DNA from 2 places in the Kocuria sp. WN036 genome. Region 1 is predicted to be linked to the other one. Evidence: riboswitches for the same ligand, from Rfam matches in the RefSeq annotation. Region 1 holds a riboswitch; the other holds the start of a gene.
What was found. Region 1 has a riboswitch for cyclic di-AMP ahead of CK505_RS08810 (C40 family peptidase). Riboswitches for the same ligand answer to the same signal wherever they lie in the genome.

Region 1 (6,935 bases):
CAGGAAGTGTTCCTGCCCTCCTCGGCGCTGCCCTCCGGTGCCACCACGGTGAAGCCGGGCACGCGGATGGAGTTCGGGGTGGCCCAGGGTCGGCGCGGCGCGCAGGCGCTCTCCGTCCGGATCCTCGACCGGACCCCGTCGGTCGCGAAGAACGTCCGCAAGCCCGCCGACGAGATGGCGGTCATCACCGAGGACCTCATCAAGCTCCTGGACGAGATGTCCAACGGGCTGCACCGGGGCCGCTACCCGGACTCCGCGCACGGGAAGAAGATCGCCGCCATCCTGCGCACGGTGGCCGACAACCTGGACGTCTGAGGCCGCCGCGCCGTTGCCGTCCACCGATCCCGAGCAACCACCCGCCGGCCCCCGCCGGCACCCACCCGAGGGAGACCAGCAGTGACCGAGGAGACCGTCCAGGACGCGCCCGCCGAGGCCGTGCCGCCGGCGCCCGAGCAGGCGGCACCGGTGGCGGCGGCGCCCCGCCGTCGCCGGGCCCCGAAGCAGGACCCCCTGCTCGTGGCCGACGTCGCCACGGCTCGCGCCGGGGTGGAGCAGATCGCGGAGCCCTCGCAGATCGGCGGCGGTCACCGGGTGACGGTGGAGGAGGACCGGCTGGTCGTCCACCACTTCGAGTGCACCCTGCCCGGGTACCGGGGCTGGAACTGGTTCGCGAGCCTGGCCCGCGCCCCGCGCAGCAAGGCGGTGACGGTCTGCGAGGTCGGCCTGCTGCCGGGGGAGGATGCCCTGCTGGCGCCCGAGTGGGTCCCGTGGTCCGCCCGCGTCAGCGCCGAGGAGAAGGCCCAGGAGGAGCAGGACCGGGCCGAGGACGAGGCCGGGGAGACCGCGGCGGCCGGCGGGCCCGAGGGCTCCGGCGGCGCCCCCGACGGCGAGCCGGCGTCCGGTGACCGGGCCGAGGACACGCCGGTCCCGCCGCAGGAGGGCGAGGAGCTCTGACCGTCCCGCCGGGGACCGCGAGGACGGACGAGGCCCCGGAGCCCGCGCGCGGGATGTTCCGGTCCTTCCGGTTCCGCAACTACCGGCTGTGGTTCCTGGGCGCGCTCGTGTCCAACATCGGCACGTGGATGCAGCGCACGGCCCAGTCGTGGCTGGTCTTCGACGAGCTCTCGGACCACGACGCCACCGCCATGGGCGTGGTGACGGCCCTGCAGTTCCTGCCCCAGCTCTTCCTCGCGCCCTGGGCCGGCGTGCTCGCGGACCGGCTCGACCGGCGGCGCCTGCTGCTGTGGACCCAGACGGCCATGGCGGTGCTGGCGGCCGGCCTGGGGGCGCTGGTCCTGGCCGACGCGGCCACCCTGTGGCACGTCTACGGCTTCGCCCTCGCCCTGGGCGTCGTCTCCACCCTCGACGCCCCCGTGCGCCAGACCTTCGTCTCGGAGATGGTCGACGACGCATACCTCTCCAACGCCGTGGCCCTGAACGCGACCTCGTTCAACGCCGCACGGATGATCGGGCCCGCCGTGGCCGGCGTGCTCGTGGCCGCCATCGGCTCGGGCTGGGTGTTCCTCCTCAACACGCTGACCTTCGGCGCGATGCTCGCCGCCGTCCTGGCGATCCGCGCCGACGAGCTGCGCGGGATGCCGCGCTCCGGCCGGGGGCGGGGCCAGATCCGGGAGGGGCTGGCCTATGTGGCCGGCCGCCCCGACATCGTGGCGGTGCTGGTCACCATCTTCCTCATCGGCACCTTCGGGCTGAACTTCGCGGTCTTCCTGGCCGCCATGGCCGGACCCGAGTTCGGCCGGGGCTCGGAGACCTTCGGGCTGCTCAACTCGGTGCTCGCGGTCGGCACGGTGGCCGGGGCCCTGCTCTCGGCCCGGCGCCGCAGCGCCCGGCTGCGCTACGTCTACGGGGGCAGCGCCGTCTTCGCCCTCAGTTGCCTGGGCGCGGCGACGGCGCCCACCCTGCCGCTGTTCGCGCTGTGGCTGGTCCCCTGCGGGCTGTCCTCCCTGACCATCATGACCACCGCCAACGCGTACGTGCAGTCCACCACCTCGCCGGTGATGCGCGGACGCGTCATGAGCCTCTACATGGCCATCTTCATGGGCGGCACCCCGATCGGGGCGCCGGTCGTCGGCTGGATCACCGACGCCCTCGGGGCGCGCTGGGGCATGGGGGTCGCCGTGGCGGCGGGACTCGGCGGGGCCCTGGTGGGCTTCGTCGTCTGGCTGCGGCTGCGCGCGGAGCGCTCCGCGCCCGAGAACTCCGGCTAGCGCCCGGCTCCTCCGCGGAGCTGCTCGACGACGTGGTCCACGCAGGCCAGCAGCCGGGCGACGTCGTCGGGCTCGATGGAGACGAACGTGGCGATCCGCAGCTGGTTGCGCCCCAGCTTGCGGTAGGGCTCGACGTCGACCACGCCGTGGGCGCGCAGGACCGCCGCGACGGCGGCCGCGTCCACGGCGGCGTCGAAGTCCACGGTGGTGATCACGGTGGAGCGGTCCTCGGGGCGGGCCACGAACGGGGACGCGAAGGACGAGGCCTCGGCCCACCCGTAGACCAGGTCCGAGGAGGCCTTCGTGCGGGCCGCGGCCCAGGTCATGCCGCCCTGGTCGTTGAGCCAGCGGACCTGCTCGTCGAGCATCACCAGCGTGGCCAGGGCCGGGGTGTTGTAGGTCTGGTTCTTCCGGGAGTTCTCCAGCGCCGTGGTCAGCTGCAGGAAGTCGGGGATCCACCGCCCGGAGGCGCCGATCCGCTCGATCCGCTCGATCGCCGCGGGGGAGAACGCGCCCAGCCACAGTCCGCCGTCCGAGCCGAAGTTCTTCTGCGGGGAGAAGTAGTAGACGTCCGCCGCGGCCACCTCCGCGGCCATCCCCCCGGCGGCCGAGGTCGCGTCCACCAGCACCAGCGCGTCGTCCGCGATCCCGGAGGGCCGGTGCACGGGCGCGGCGACACCGGTGGAGGTCTCGTTCTGGGGCCACGCGTAGACGTCCACGCCCTCCTCCGCCCGGGCGTCCGGGCGGGTGCCGGGGGCGGACTCCACGATCGAGGAGGGCTCCAGGAACGGTGCGCCGTCGGTGGCCTGGGCGAACTTCGCGCCGAACTCCCCGAACACCAGGTGCTGGGCCCTCCGCTCGACCAGCCCGAACGCGGCGGCGTCCCAGAACGCGGTGGCCCCGCCCAGGCCCAGGAGCACCTCGTGGCCGGAGGGCAGGCCGAGGAACTGCGCGAGGCCCTCCCGCACCGAGCCCACGAGCTCCTGCACCGGCGCCTGGCGGTGGGAAGTGCCGAGCAGGCCGGCCCCGGCGCGCGACACGGCCTCGACCTGTGCCGGACGGATCTTGGAGGGGCCGGCGCCGAAGCGGCCGTCGGCGGGCAGCAGGTGCTGGGGGATGGTGACGTGTGCGGGCAACGGGCGCTCCCTCGTGGGTGACGTGCGGCGGGTGGTGCGCGACGGGCACGGCCGCCGCGGAGGCCGCTCGCGCCGTTCGCGACTCGGCCCATTCTGCCCCACCCGCGGACGGCGGGCCCCGCGGGCGCCTCCTCCCTCCGGGCGGCCGGAGGGCTCGCGCACTAAGCTCGTGCGGGAAGACCGGACCGGGCGGGATCCCCGGGCCGGGACGGCCGGACGAAGGATGACTGAGGCATGAGCGACCTGATCGACACCACGGAGATGTACCTGCGGACCGTCCTCGAGCTCGAGGAGGAGGGGATCACGCCGATGCGGGCACGGATCGTCGAGCGCCTCGACCACTCCGGGCCCACGGTCTCGCAGACGGTGTCCAGGATGGAGCGGGACGGGCTGCTGACGGTGGGCCAGGACCGGTCGCTGCTGCTCACCCCTGCCGGCCGTGAGCGTGCGGTGCAGGTGATGCGCAAGCACCGGCTGGCGGAGCGGCTGCTCGCCGACGTCATCGGCCTGGACCTCGCCCAGGTGCACGACGAGGCGTGCCGGTGGGAGCACGTGATGAGCGAGCAGGTCGAGCGGCGGCTCGTGGACCTGCTGCACAGCCCCCGGTACTCGCCGTACGGCACGCCGATCCCCGGTCTGGCCGCCCTCGGGGTCGAGGAGAGCCCCGCAGCGGCGCACCCCTCCCTGCTCGACGCCGCCCGCCACGACCCGGACGGGGCGCACACCGTGGCGCTGCTGCCGGAGGTGGTCCAGGCGGACGCGGACCTCCTGGGCGTGCTGAGCGACGTGGGAGTGCTCACCGGGGCGGAGGTCACGGCCCGGGTGGACGGTCAGATCGTGCGCATCGAGGTGGCGGCCACGGGGCGGTCCGCGGAGATCGACCTGCGCACCGCCGCGGCCATCCGCGTCCTCGCTCCCTGAGGCGCCGCCGTCTCCCGGAGCGGGGCGGCGAACGGTTCTTCCCGGGTGTGGGGACGTTCACAAGCCACTTTCGGCCAGTCCGGCCCGAGCCGGACCCCGGAGGCGCGGCTTCCCTGGTGACAGGCGGATTCCCAGGGCGCTCGAAGACACTGCACAGCTCGTCACAGGTGCGAATTGATTCGACTTTTCCTCTCAATAGCTACTCATTGAGACCCGCAGCGTTGTCCGGCTGTTATCTGTCGTGATCAAAACGTGACACTTCCGTAATCTGTCATGTACTGTTCAACGCGTGCCGATCACTGGTCGGATCGGCGCCCTCGGAGCACATCGCCGAATTCTGCCGGTGCCCGTGGCCTCTACACAGAAACTGCTTGGCAGAAGCGGGGGAACCACTTTCGGTCCCGGTGATCCGGGTCCTTGGGGTTAAGTCGTCAGAGCGCGTGCGTTCTGCGGCCGGGTGTCTCCCACCCGAATCCGACAGCTCACCTCGTAGGCAAAGGGAGGAACTCAACCATGTCGCTTTTCACGCTGAACGCTGCCCGCCACCGTGCCGAGACCACCTCGCACGTCGTGCGCAACACCACCATCGCCGCCGCTGCCGGCGCCGCGATGATCGGCTCCGTCGCCCCGGCCCAGGCCTTCGCCCAGGCTCCCGTCGAGACCGGCGCGGCCTACTCGGCCCCGGCCTCCGCCTCGCTGGCCGAGTACTCCTCGTACACCTACCAGGCCCCGGTCGCCGCGCAGCCCGCCGCTCCCGCCTACGAGGCCCCGGCCCCGGCCCCGCAGCAGACCGCCGCCACCTCGAGCGTCACCCCGCAGTCCACCGCCACCACCGAGATCGCCCCGGCCGCCGGCGGCGTCGTGGGCACCGCGATGTCCGCGCAGGGTGCGGGCTACGTCTACGGCGGCACCGCCTACGGCGCCTGGGACTGCTCCGGCTTCACCCAGTGGGTCTTCGCCCAGAACGGCATCGACCTGCCCCGGACCACCTGGTCCCAGTTCGCGGCGGGCACCCCCACCGCCACCCCGCAGCCCGGTGACCTCGTCTCGCAGAACGGCGGCGCCCACGTGGGCATCTACATCGGCGGCGGCAAGATGATCTCCGCCCTCAACCCGACCCAGGGCACCCAGGTCCACTCCGTCAACGCCATGCAGCTGGACGGCTACTACACCTTCTGATCCGGTCCGCCGCCCGCGACGACCCCGCTCGTCGCGGGCGGCACCCGATCACCCCCCCCCCCCCCCACGCCGCACGCCGAGAACCGCTCTCCCGGTTCCCGGCGGTGCCTGCTGTCCGACCGGACGGCGCCCCCCTCCTCCGCTCGCCGGCCGTCGTTCCCGATCCCGGAACGCACCCCTGCCGGACACCGGCCCACCCCGCGCACTGCCCGGGGCGATCCGTGCTGTCACCCGCGCCCTCCGGCAGGCCCGGCTCCGAAAGAAAGTCGTCTGAACTCCTCATGACCCGTGATCTGACCTCCTCGAACGGCATCGGCTCGCTCTTCTCCGGCAAGGCCCGCACCGTGGCCGCCGTGGCCGCCTTCTCCGGGCTGGCCCTCGCCACCACCGTCTCCGTGCAGGCCGCTCCGGCCCAGGACGCCTCCGCCGACGCCCCGCTGTCCGCCGTGGCCGCGGCCACCCCCGCCGCGGCGCCCGCCGTGTCCCTCGAGCCCGTCGCCCACGTGCAGAAGGTCGAGTCCGACCGGAAGTCCGAGAAGAAGGTCGAGAAGAAGGCCGAGCGGCAGAAGGTCGAGACCCCGGTCGTCGCGGCTCCCGCCGTGGCCGCTCCGGCGCCGAAGGCCGCCGCCGCGCCCGCTCCGGTCGCCGCCCCGAAGCCGGCCGTGCAGGCGGCTCCGGCCCCGAAGGCCGCCGCCGCGCCCGCCCCGAAGCCGGCCCCGAAGCCCGCACCGGTCGCCGCCCCGAAGCCGGCCGTGCAGGCGGCTCCGGCTCCGAAGCCCGCCGCCGCGCCCGCCCCGAAGCCGGCCGTGCAGGCCGCTCCGGCCACCCAGCGCACCGTCACCCCGCAGAGCTCGGCCTCCGGCAAGGGCGCGACCATCTCCTCCGCCGCCATGGGCCAGCTCGGCGTGGGCCAGGACTGCACCGCGCTCGTCACCAACGCGCTGCGCGCCGCCGGCATCAACCACCACGGCTGGCCGGCCTCCTACCTGAGCCTCGGCACGCAGGTCTCCGCCGGCCAGGCGCAGCCGGGCGACCTCGTCTACTACGCCGACGGCGGCATGGGTGCGGCCCACATCGGCGTCTACATCGGTGGCGGCAAGGCCGTCCACGGCGGCTGGAACGGCGGCACGACCGTCATCGACAGCGTCAACGTGGGCTCCGGCCCCGTCTACGTCCGCGTGCGCTGACCGCACGCGAGAGCACCGCTTCGGGTGCGCGGTTCCTGGTCGGCCAGACGGGAACCGCGCACCCGCTGTCATCCCGGCGCCCACCGCGCCGGCCACCCCGGCGCCCCGGCGGCGGCCGATAGACTGGCCCCATGTCCACCGACTACAGCCGCAACGCCCGCACGAGCCTGGATCGCGAGTACGCCTACATGGCCTACGGCATGATCGGCGGCGCCGTGCCCGGCATCGTGGCCGGCTTCGTCGTCGCCGCGTTCGTGGGGCACGCCGCGATGTGGCTCTCGGTG
Region 2 (6,935 bases), on a different contig from region 1:
CTCGTCCCCGGTCCAGTGCGTGTCCCAGACCATCTCCACCAGCTGCCGGCGCGAGAGCACCAGTTGGGGGCGGGCAGCCAGGCACAGGAGCAGGTCGAACTCGATCCTCGTCAACGCCACCGGTTCCCCGCCCAGGTGCACCTGGCGGGAGTCCCCGTCCACCACCAGGTCCCCGATCACCAGCCCCTGGTCCTGGCCCGCCGGCTCCGGGACGGGTGCGGACTGGGTGCGCACCCGGCGCAGCATGGCCTGCACCCGGGCCACGAGTTCGCGCGGGCTGAACGGCTTGGTCACGTAGTCGTCGGCTCCCATCGACAGGCCCACGATCTTGTCGACCTCATCATCCCGGGCGGTGAGCATCAGGACGTGGCAGTCCGAGAAGGTCCGCACCTGACGGCACACCTCGATCCCGTCGATCCCCGGCAGCCCGAGGTCGAGCACCAGCACGTCCGGGGCGAAGTTTCGTACCGCGGCCACCGCCTCCGTGCCGTCGTGGCGCATCACGACCTCCAGCCCGGCCTTGCGCAGATAGTCCGCGATCAGCTGCGCGAGGTCGACCTCGTCGTCGACCACCAGCACACGTCCGGTGAGCGGATCCGTCATCTGTCCTCCCGGTACTGATCGCTGTGACATGAACACTGTGCTGCGAGCCCCAGCGTCCCAGGGCGACCGTGTCTGAGGCCTCGGAAACGAAACAGGGGGGTGGACTCGTCGTGGCCGGGCTCACCGGTGAACCGGTGGTCGCTGTGGCTAACGATCCCCTGCACCGGGCCGATGAGAGGGATATCGGACACTGAGAAGATCGCGTGTCGCCCCTCCACGAGCCCGGACAGACGCAACACGGCCGGGATCCGGCCACCACCACCGGGCGAGGGGACTCCGGTGGTCTCGGCCATCTCGGTGACGGTGCGCGCGCTGGAGGAACAGGACCCCAGGCGAGGGGGAGGGGGGCCGTGTCCTGAGGCAAGAGGGCGCGGTGCTGCCAAACCTACGGTTGGTCGGTGACCGTTCGGGGTGCTGCTGACTGCGCGAAGGGTGCGCGCCCATCGGGTGCCGCGTCGGGGATCACCGCACTGGACTGGACTGGCTGGAACGGGTCGACGGGGACCATGACATCCCGGTGTCGGCCCGTTCCAGTCGATGACGGCCCAGCTCGTGGTCCTGGATCAGGCCGCGAACCACTCCTCCAACCAGCCCTGCATGAGCTCGATCTCCGCCTGCTGGTCCTCGATCATCTTCTCCGCCATGGCTCGCAACTCGGGGTCGGTGCCCATCTGCAGCTCCATCTCGGCCATCTCGAGAGCCATCTGGTGGTGGGCGATCATCTCTTCGAGGAAGGCCTTGTCGAACTCATCCCCGGACCGTTTCGCCAGCTCTTCGAGGCTCATGCCGTCCATGCCGTCCATGCCGTCCATCTCGCCCATCATGGCGCCCTGCATGTCGGCATTCATGCTCCGGCCATGGCCGCCATGGCCATGGCCGTGGACGTGGTGCCCGTGGCCGTGGTGGTGGCCGTGTCCATGGTGGTGGTGTCCCGGGGTGTTCTCGGCGGCCAGCCGCTGGGCCGCTGCTTCCAGTTGCTGGATCTCCTCGGTCTGGGCCTCGATGATCTTCTCCGCCAGGTCACGGATTTCGGGACGCTCGGACTTCTGCAGGGCCAGCTCGGCCATGTCGGTGGCACCTTGGTGGTGGGGGACCATCATCACGGCGAAGTGGCGGTCGTGGTTCATGTGCCGCTCAGCGCCCGTCTGTGCGGAGGCGGAGGCAGGCTGGTGCGTCGGGGACGCGACCGCCGCGGTCGCCCCGGCACCGCTGAGGGCCAGCGCCAGGGCCGTCCCGGCGGCCAGGTGCTTGAACGTCGACGTCATGACGAATCTCTCTTTCGCAGCAGCCCGTACTGGACCTGCACATCGTGGTGTTTGCTCTGTTCAGCCTCGGGTCGAGGCGGACCGATCCATCCACGGTAGCCCCGCCGCAGCTGGCTTCGCCGGGCTGGGAGGGCTGGGCGGTAGATCTTCACTGAACCTTCAAGAGCGGGCCCATCAGGCGGCCAGATCGGGGTGTTCCCCGGCGGTGGATGGGTGCAGGCATCTCCGGTTCTGACCGACCGATCCTGGATGCTGATCAGGTGGGGGGCACACCCGCCGCCCGCCACGAGCGGCATTCGTGGCGGACGGAGGGTTGGCTCAGCGGAAGGTGACGTAGCCGACCGTCGGCATGGCATTCACGCTGTGCACGAAGGTGCCCTGGGTGGGATTCAGCGCGGAGATCATCTTGCCGCCACCAAGGTAGATCCCGATGTGGGCCCCGCCGTTCTGGACGACGAGGTCGCCAGGCTGCGGGTCGGTGGTCAGGGTGCCGGCCGCCCACTGCTGCTGGCTAGTGCGGGGGAGGTCGATGCCCTGCTGGGCGTAGACCCACTGGGTGAAGCCGGAGCAGTCCCAGGCGCCGAAGTCCGTGCCGCCCCAGACGTAACCGGTGCCGGCTCCCTGCATCGCTGTGCCCACGATCCCGGAGGCGCCGGTAATTTCGGTGATGTCCGCCGATTGGGTGGACACCGCCACGGCCGATGTAGCCTGCTCGGGCGCGGCCGGGGCCTGGGAAGAGGCGGTGGAGACGGTCTGCGGGGCGGCCGCGGGCTGGGAGGCCGCCGAGGTGTAAGTCGTCAGTGCGGACGCGGGGGTCGCGTAGGCGGGGGCGGTCTCTGCGGGGACCTCGGCGTAGGCCTGGGCCGGGGCGATGGAGCCGATGAGCACCGCACCGGCGGTGGCAGCGATCGTGGTGTTGCGCACGGCGTGAGAGGTGGTCTCGGCACGGTGGCGGGCAGCGTGGCGCTTGAAAACAGTCATGGGTGAGTTCCTCCCTTTGCCTACGAGGTGAGCTGTCGGATGCGGGTGGGAGACACCCGGCCGGCAGAGCGCACGCGCTCTGCCGGCTTAACCCCAAGGCCCCGGATCACCGGGACCGAAAATGGTTCCCCCGCTTCTGCCAAGCGATATCTCTTCAGGAACCTCGAGCACCGGCAGAATTCGGCGATGTGCACGAGGGCGCCGACCGGATCAGTCATCGGCACGCAGTGGACAGTAGCCCATCCATAACGAAAGTGTCACGTTTAGGTCACGGCCTGGATTCTCTCCTCAGTCGGGAGCGGGAAGCTGTGATTCCGGCCTCGGAAAAATACGCCCCGAGGAAGTGAAACCGTCACGCAGCAGGACCCGTCGCGTAGCTCACACCGGTCTTTCAAAGCGCTCTGACTAGGACACATGGCATGGTGGCGCGCGTTTCGCTGGACGCAGCCGACAGCGACAGGGCTCTGCAACCATGCGCAGTCTTCAGCGCGGGCCGGGCCAGCACCAAGATTGTTGGGGAGGATTTTCAAGGTGGCTCACAGTTTGGGAGGGCTTCGGAAGTGCCCTTCCGAGGCCTTAGGGCAGGGTTTCTTCATGAAATCTCCATATTCAGCCCGCTGCACCGATGTAGAGGCCAGGTAGTGAGGCGGGATCGCGGATTCTTGAGGCGTTGATCTTCATCAAATCTTCAAGCTTTCGGGTCGCGTCACACAGAATCGGCAGTTTACTGTCGATGACATGGCGGGCTGGCTCCGGCCGGTTCGTCTCCTCGACCGAACCGACGAAGGAGCAAGCCATGACCCATCACGTGAGCGCGATGCTGGAGACCTACCCGAAGGACCTCGGGGGAGTGGACCAGGGCAAGCTGGCGGCCTGTATCGAGGCCTGCTTCGAGTGCGCCCAGACCTGCACCGCTTGTGCCGATGCCTGCCTGTCCGAGGACATGGTCGCCGAGCTGACCAAGTGCATCCGCACCAATCTCGACTGCGCGGACCTGTGCGAGGCCACCGGGCGGGTGCTCTCCCGGCACACCGGCTACGACGCGAACATCACCTTGGACGCGATCCGGGTCTGCCAGATGGCGTGCAAGGCGTGTGCTGATGAGTGCGAGCAGCACGCGGACATGCACGAGCACTGCCGGATCTGTGCTGAGGCCTGCCGTCGCTGCGAGGCCGCCTGTGCGGCACTGGTCGCCTCCCTGGGCTGAGCCCAGACTCGCGCTGACCCACGGACGCCGATGACCGGCCTCCGTCGGTGAAAGAGGAGCCTGATGGGCTGATCGGGCGTGCCCGGATGCGGGTTCCCTCTTCCCCCCGCCCCTTGTTCAGTACAGCTCTGCCCGCGCGGTTTGTTCACGCGCAGGGTACGGGGCTGATGACCGAGCCGGCACCTCGGGGTCGAGCTCCTTCATTGCGGAAGAGAGACATCATCATGCGTTCCATCCAGTTCCCTGGCCGTCGCACGGCGGCCGCCGCCTCCACCGTTGTCGTCGCCACGGCCCTGTGGGGCGGGGCCAGCGCCCCAGTGTTCGCCCACGGACAGGTGACCACCCCGGTCTCGTCCCACGCCCAGGATCAGGCCCCGGAGGACATGCTCGGCCCCGATCCCACCTCCCCGACCGCCTACGAATTCGGTGAGACCCTGGCCGGTTTGGAGGGCGAGCAGCTGGAGGTCACTTTCCTGGCCGAGATCATTGGCCACCACCAGGCCGCGATCGAGATGGCCCAGCTGGAGCTCGAGCGCGGGACCAGCCCGGACATCCGCACCCACGCGGAGAACATCATCGCCAGCCAGCAGCACCAGATCGACCAGTTCACCACCTGGTTGGAGGAGTGGTACGGGTTGACCCCGGAAGAGGCCAAGGCTCAGGCCCCGGAGGAAGCACAGGAGGAGATGAAGATCCTGGAGGAGGAGACCCGGATGATGGTCGAAGAACTGGCCGCTGTTGAGGCTGGCGAGGACTTCGACGTCGCTTTCGTGCAGAAGATGATCCCGCACCACAACGGCGGGATCGTCGAGTTCCTCGAGCTGCAGTCCCGCGCTGATCATGCTCAGCTGCGGGTGGCCTCCAGCGCTGGGATCACCGCGCAACAGGCGCAGATCGCGGACTTCCGCACCTGGCTGGCCGGCCAGAACTGAACGAGCACGCTCATGGTGAGGGGCCCGTCCACCGACGGGCCCCTCACCGTGAGCCGGTCGCGCGACCGGCTTCAGGGGTGAGTGTGGGGCTGCTGCCCGGTGCTGTTCGCCCCGTCGCGCCGGCGGACGACGACCCACTGTGCGACGACGATGATCAGGGCCACCACGGCGGTGACCACCAGGGTGAACGGGTCCGACTGGGCCTTCAGCAGCACGAACGGCACGAGCACCGCGGCGTCGAGCAGGATCGCGATCCCGGGGATCCAGGGCTTGGCCCCGACATCGTCCTTGAGGTGGCGCAGGATGCCGAGGTGGATGGCGATGTCCATGGCCAGGTACAGGATGGCGCCGAGGGAGGCGATCTGGGACAGGTCGAAGAACGCGGCCATCAGCATCGCCAGCCCGGCCGTGATGTAGAGGGACTGGTGACCCTCCTGCCCCGGCAGCCCGGGGGCCTGGCCCATGTCGCGGAGCATGTCGTAGAGCTTCGAGACCGAGAACAGGCTCGCGACCAGTCCCGACAGCGTCGCGACGACGGCGATCACCACGGTCAGCGTCACACCCCAGGCGCCGAACATCGGCTCGGCCGCCTCGGCCAGGGCGTAGTCCCGGGCCGCCACGATCTGCGGCACGGTCAGGCTGCCGGTGACCGCGACGGTGATCAGCAGGTAGAGCACGGTGCATAGGGCGATGGAGATCATGATGGAGCGGCCGATGTTGCGCTGCGGCTGCTGCAGGTCCGCGCCCTGGTTGGTGATCGTGGTGAAGCCCTTGTACGCCAGGATGCACAGGGTGGTCCCGGCCAGGAAGCCCAGCCAGCCCGCCTCCGGTGGGGTGCGGTCGGCGGCGGTGAACAGCCTGCCCAGGGAGGACACCCCTGCCGCGAGGATGCCCGCGACCGCCAGCACGGCGATCCCGACGATCTTGATTGCCGCGGTCACCGTGGCGGAGCGCTCCACCCACCGGTTGCCCACCAGGTTGACCAGGGCGGCGGCCGCGATGGCCACCACCGCCAGCACCGGCACCCACACCGCGGAGTCCTGCAGGCCGAAGGGGCGCAGCAGGTAGGAGGCGAAGGTGCGGCCCAGCAGGGACTCGGCCAGGATCATCGACACGTACATGAACAGGGAGAAGGACCCGGCGAGAACCCCGGGGCCGTAGGCGGCCTTGAGTAGCATCGCGATCCCGCCGGAGGACGGGTTGGTGGCCGAGTAGCGGATGTAGGAGTAGGAGCTGAACGCCACGACCACGGCCCCGGCGAGGAACGCCCAGGGCACCCAGCCCCCGGCCAGCTCCGCGACCTGCCCCACGAGGGCGAAGATGCCCGCACCGATCATCACCCCCGTGCCCAGGGCGACGGATCCGGTCAGGGAGAGCTTCTGCTGCGTCTGCGTGCTGTCGTTCATGGGGAGCTGCACGTCCTTCCTGCCGGGGTGCGATCGTTTCTCGGCGGTGGGGTTGTCGGACAAGGTCGGTGGGTCGGGCCCACCGCCGCTCAGCGGACCTCGAGGGTGCCCATCATGCCGAGGTCTTCGTGGTCGAGGGTGTGGCAGCGGAAGACGGGGCGGCCGCCGAAGTCGTCGAAGGCCACCCGGACGGTGACCCCCCCCCGAAGGCCGGGATGTTGACCACGTCCCGCCACCGCGGTGCGGAGACGTCGCGGCCCTCCTCGGCCACGACCTGCAGGGGTCACACGTGCAGGTGCACCGGGTGGTCCAGGGGGCTGGAGTTGGTCAGGGTCCACACCTCCACGGTGCCCACCCGGACCCGCTGGTCGGTGCGCTCGGCGTCGTACCCTTACCCGTCGATCGTGAAGGACATCATGCGGCCCGGTCTTCCTCCGCCGCATCCAGGGACAGCTGCTGGCGGCGGCTCAGCGGGCTCACCGGTCGCCTTCTTCCAGGGTCCGTAGGCGTTCCCGGTACTCCTCGGTGTTGATCTCTCCGC

Region 2: linked by a shared signal. The riboswitch ahead of CK505_RS18580 (C40 family peptidase) and the one ahead of CK505_RS08810 (C40 family peptidase) in region 1 are both predicted to bind cyclic di-AMP.

Annotation. Positions count from the first base shown of each region.
Region 1 covers NZ_NSKF01000011.1:57,587-64,521, forward strand. The annotation lists gene CK505_RS08785 (cold-shock protein) at 1-315, shown strand, start outside; gene CK505_RS08790 (DUF3027 domain-containing protein) at 397-954, shown strand; gene CK505_RS08795 (MFS transporter) at 1,008-2,228, shown strand; gene serC (phosphoserine transaminase) at 2,225-3,364, opposite strand; gene CK505_RS08805 (metal-dependent transcriptional regulator) at 3,599-4,285, shown strand; cyclic di-AMP (ydaO/yuaA leader) riboswitch at 4,604-4,793, shown strand; gene CK505_RS08810 (C40 family peptidase) at 4,799-5,464, shown strand; gene CK505_RS08815 (C40 family peptidase) at 5,746-6,651, shown strand; gene CK505_RS08820 (hypothetical protein) at 6,783-6,935, shown strand, end outside.
Region 2 covers NZ_NSKF01000035.1:7,519-14,453, reverse strand. The annotation lists gene CK505_RS16270 (response regulator transcription factor) at 1-603, opposite strand, end outside; gene CK505_RS16265 (DUF305 domain-containing protein) at 1,167-1,868, opposite strand; gene CK505_RS18580 (C40 family peptidase) at 2,187-2,849, opposite strand; cyclic di-AMP (ydaO/yuaA leader) riboswitch at 2,855-3,045, opposite strand; gene CK505_RS18280 (hypothetical protein) at 3,459-3,647, opposite strand; gene CK505_RS16255 (four-helix bundle copper-binding protein) at 3,646-4,056, shown strand; gene CK505_RS16250 (DUF305 domain-containing protein) at 4,281-4,988, shown strand; gene CK505_RS16245 (APC family permease) at 5,060-6,394, opposite strand; gene CK505_RS19100 (hypothetical protein) at 6,484-6,579, opposite strand; gene CK505_RS19095 (hypothetical protein) at 6,678-6,734, opposite strand; gene CK505_RS16235 (SHOCT domain-containing protein) at 6,871-6,935, opposite strand, start outside.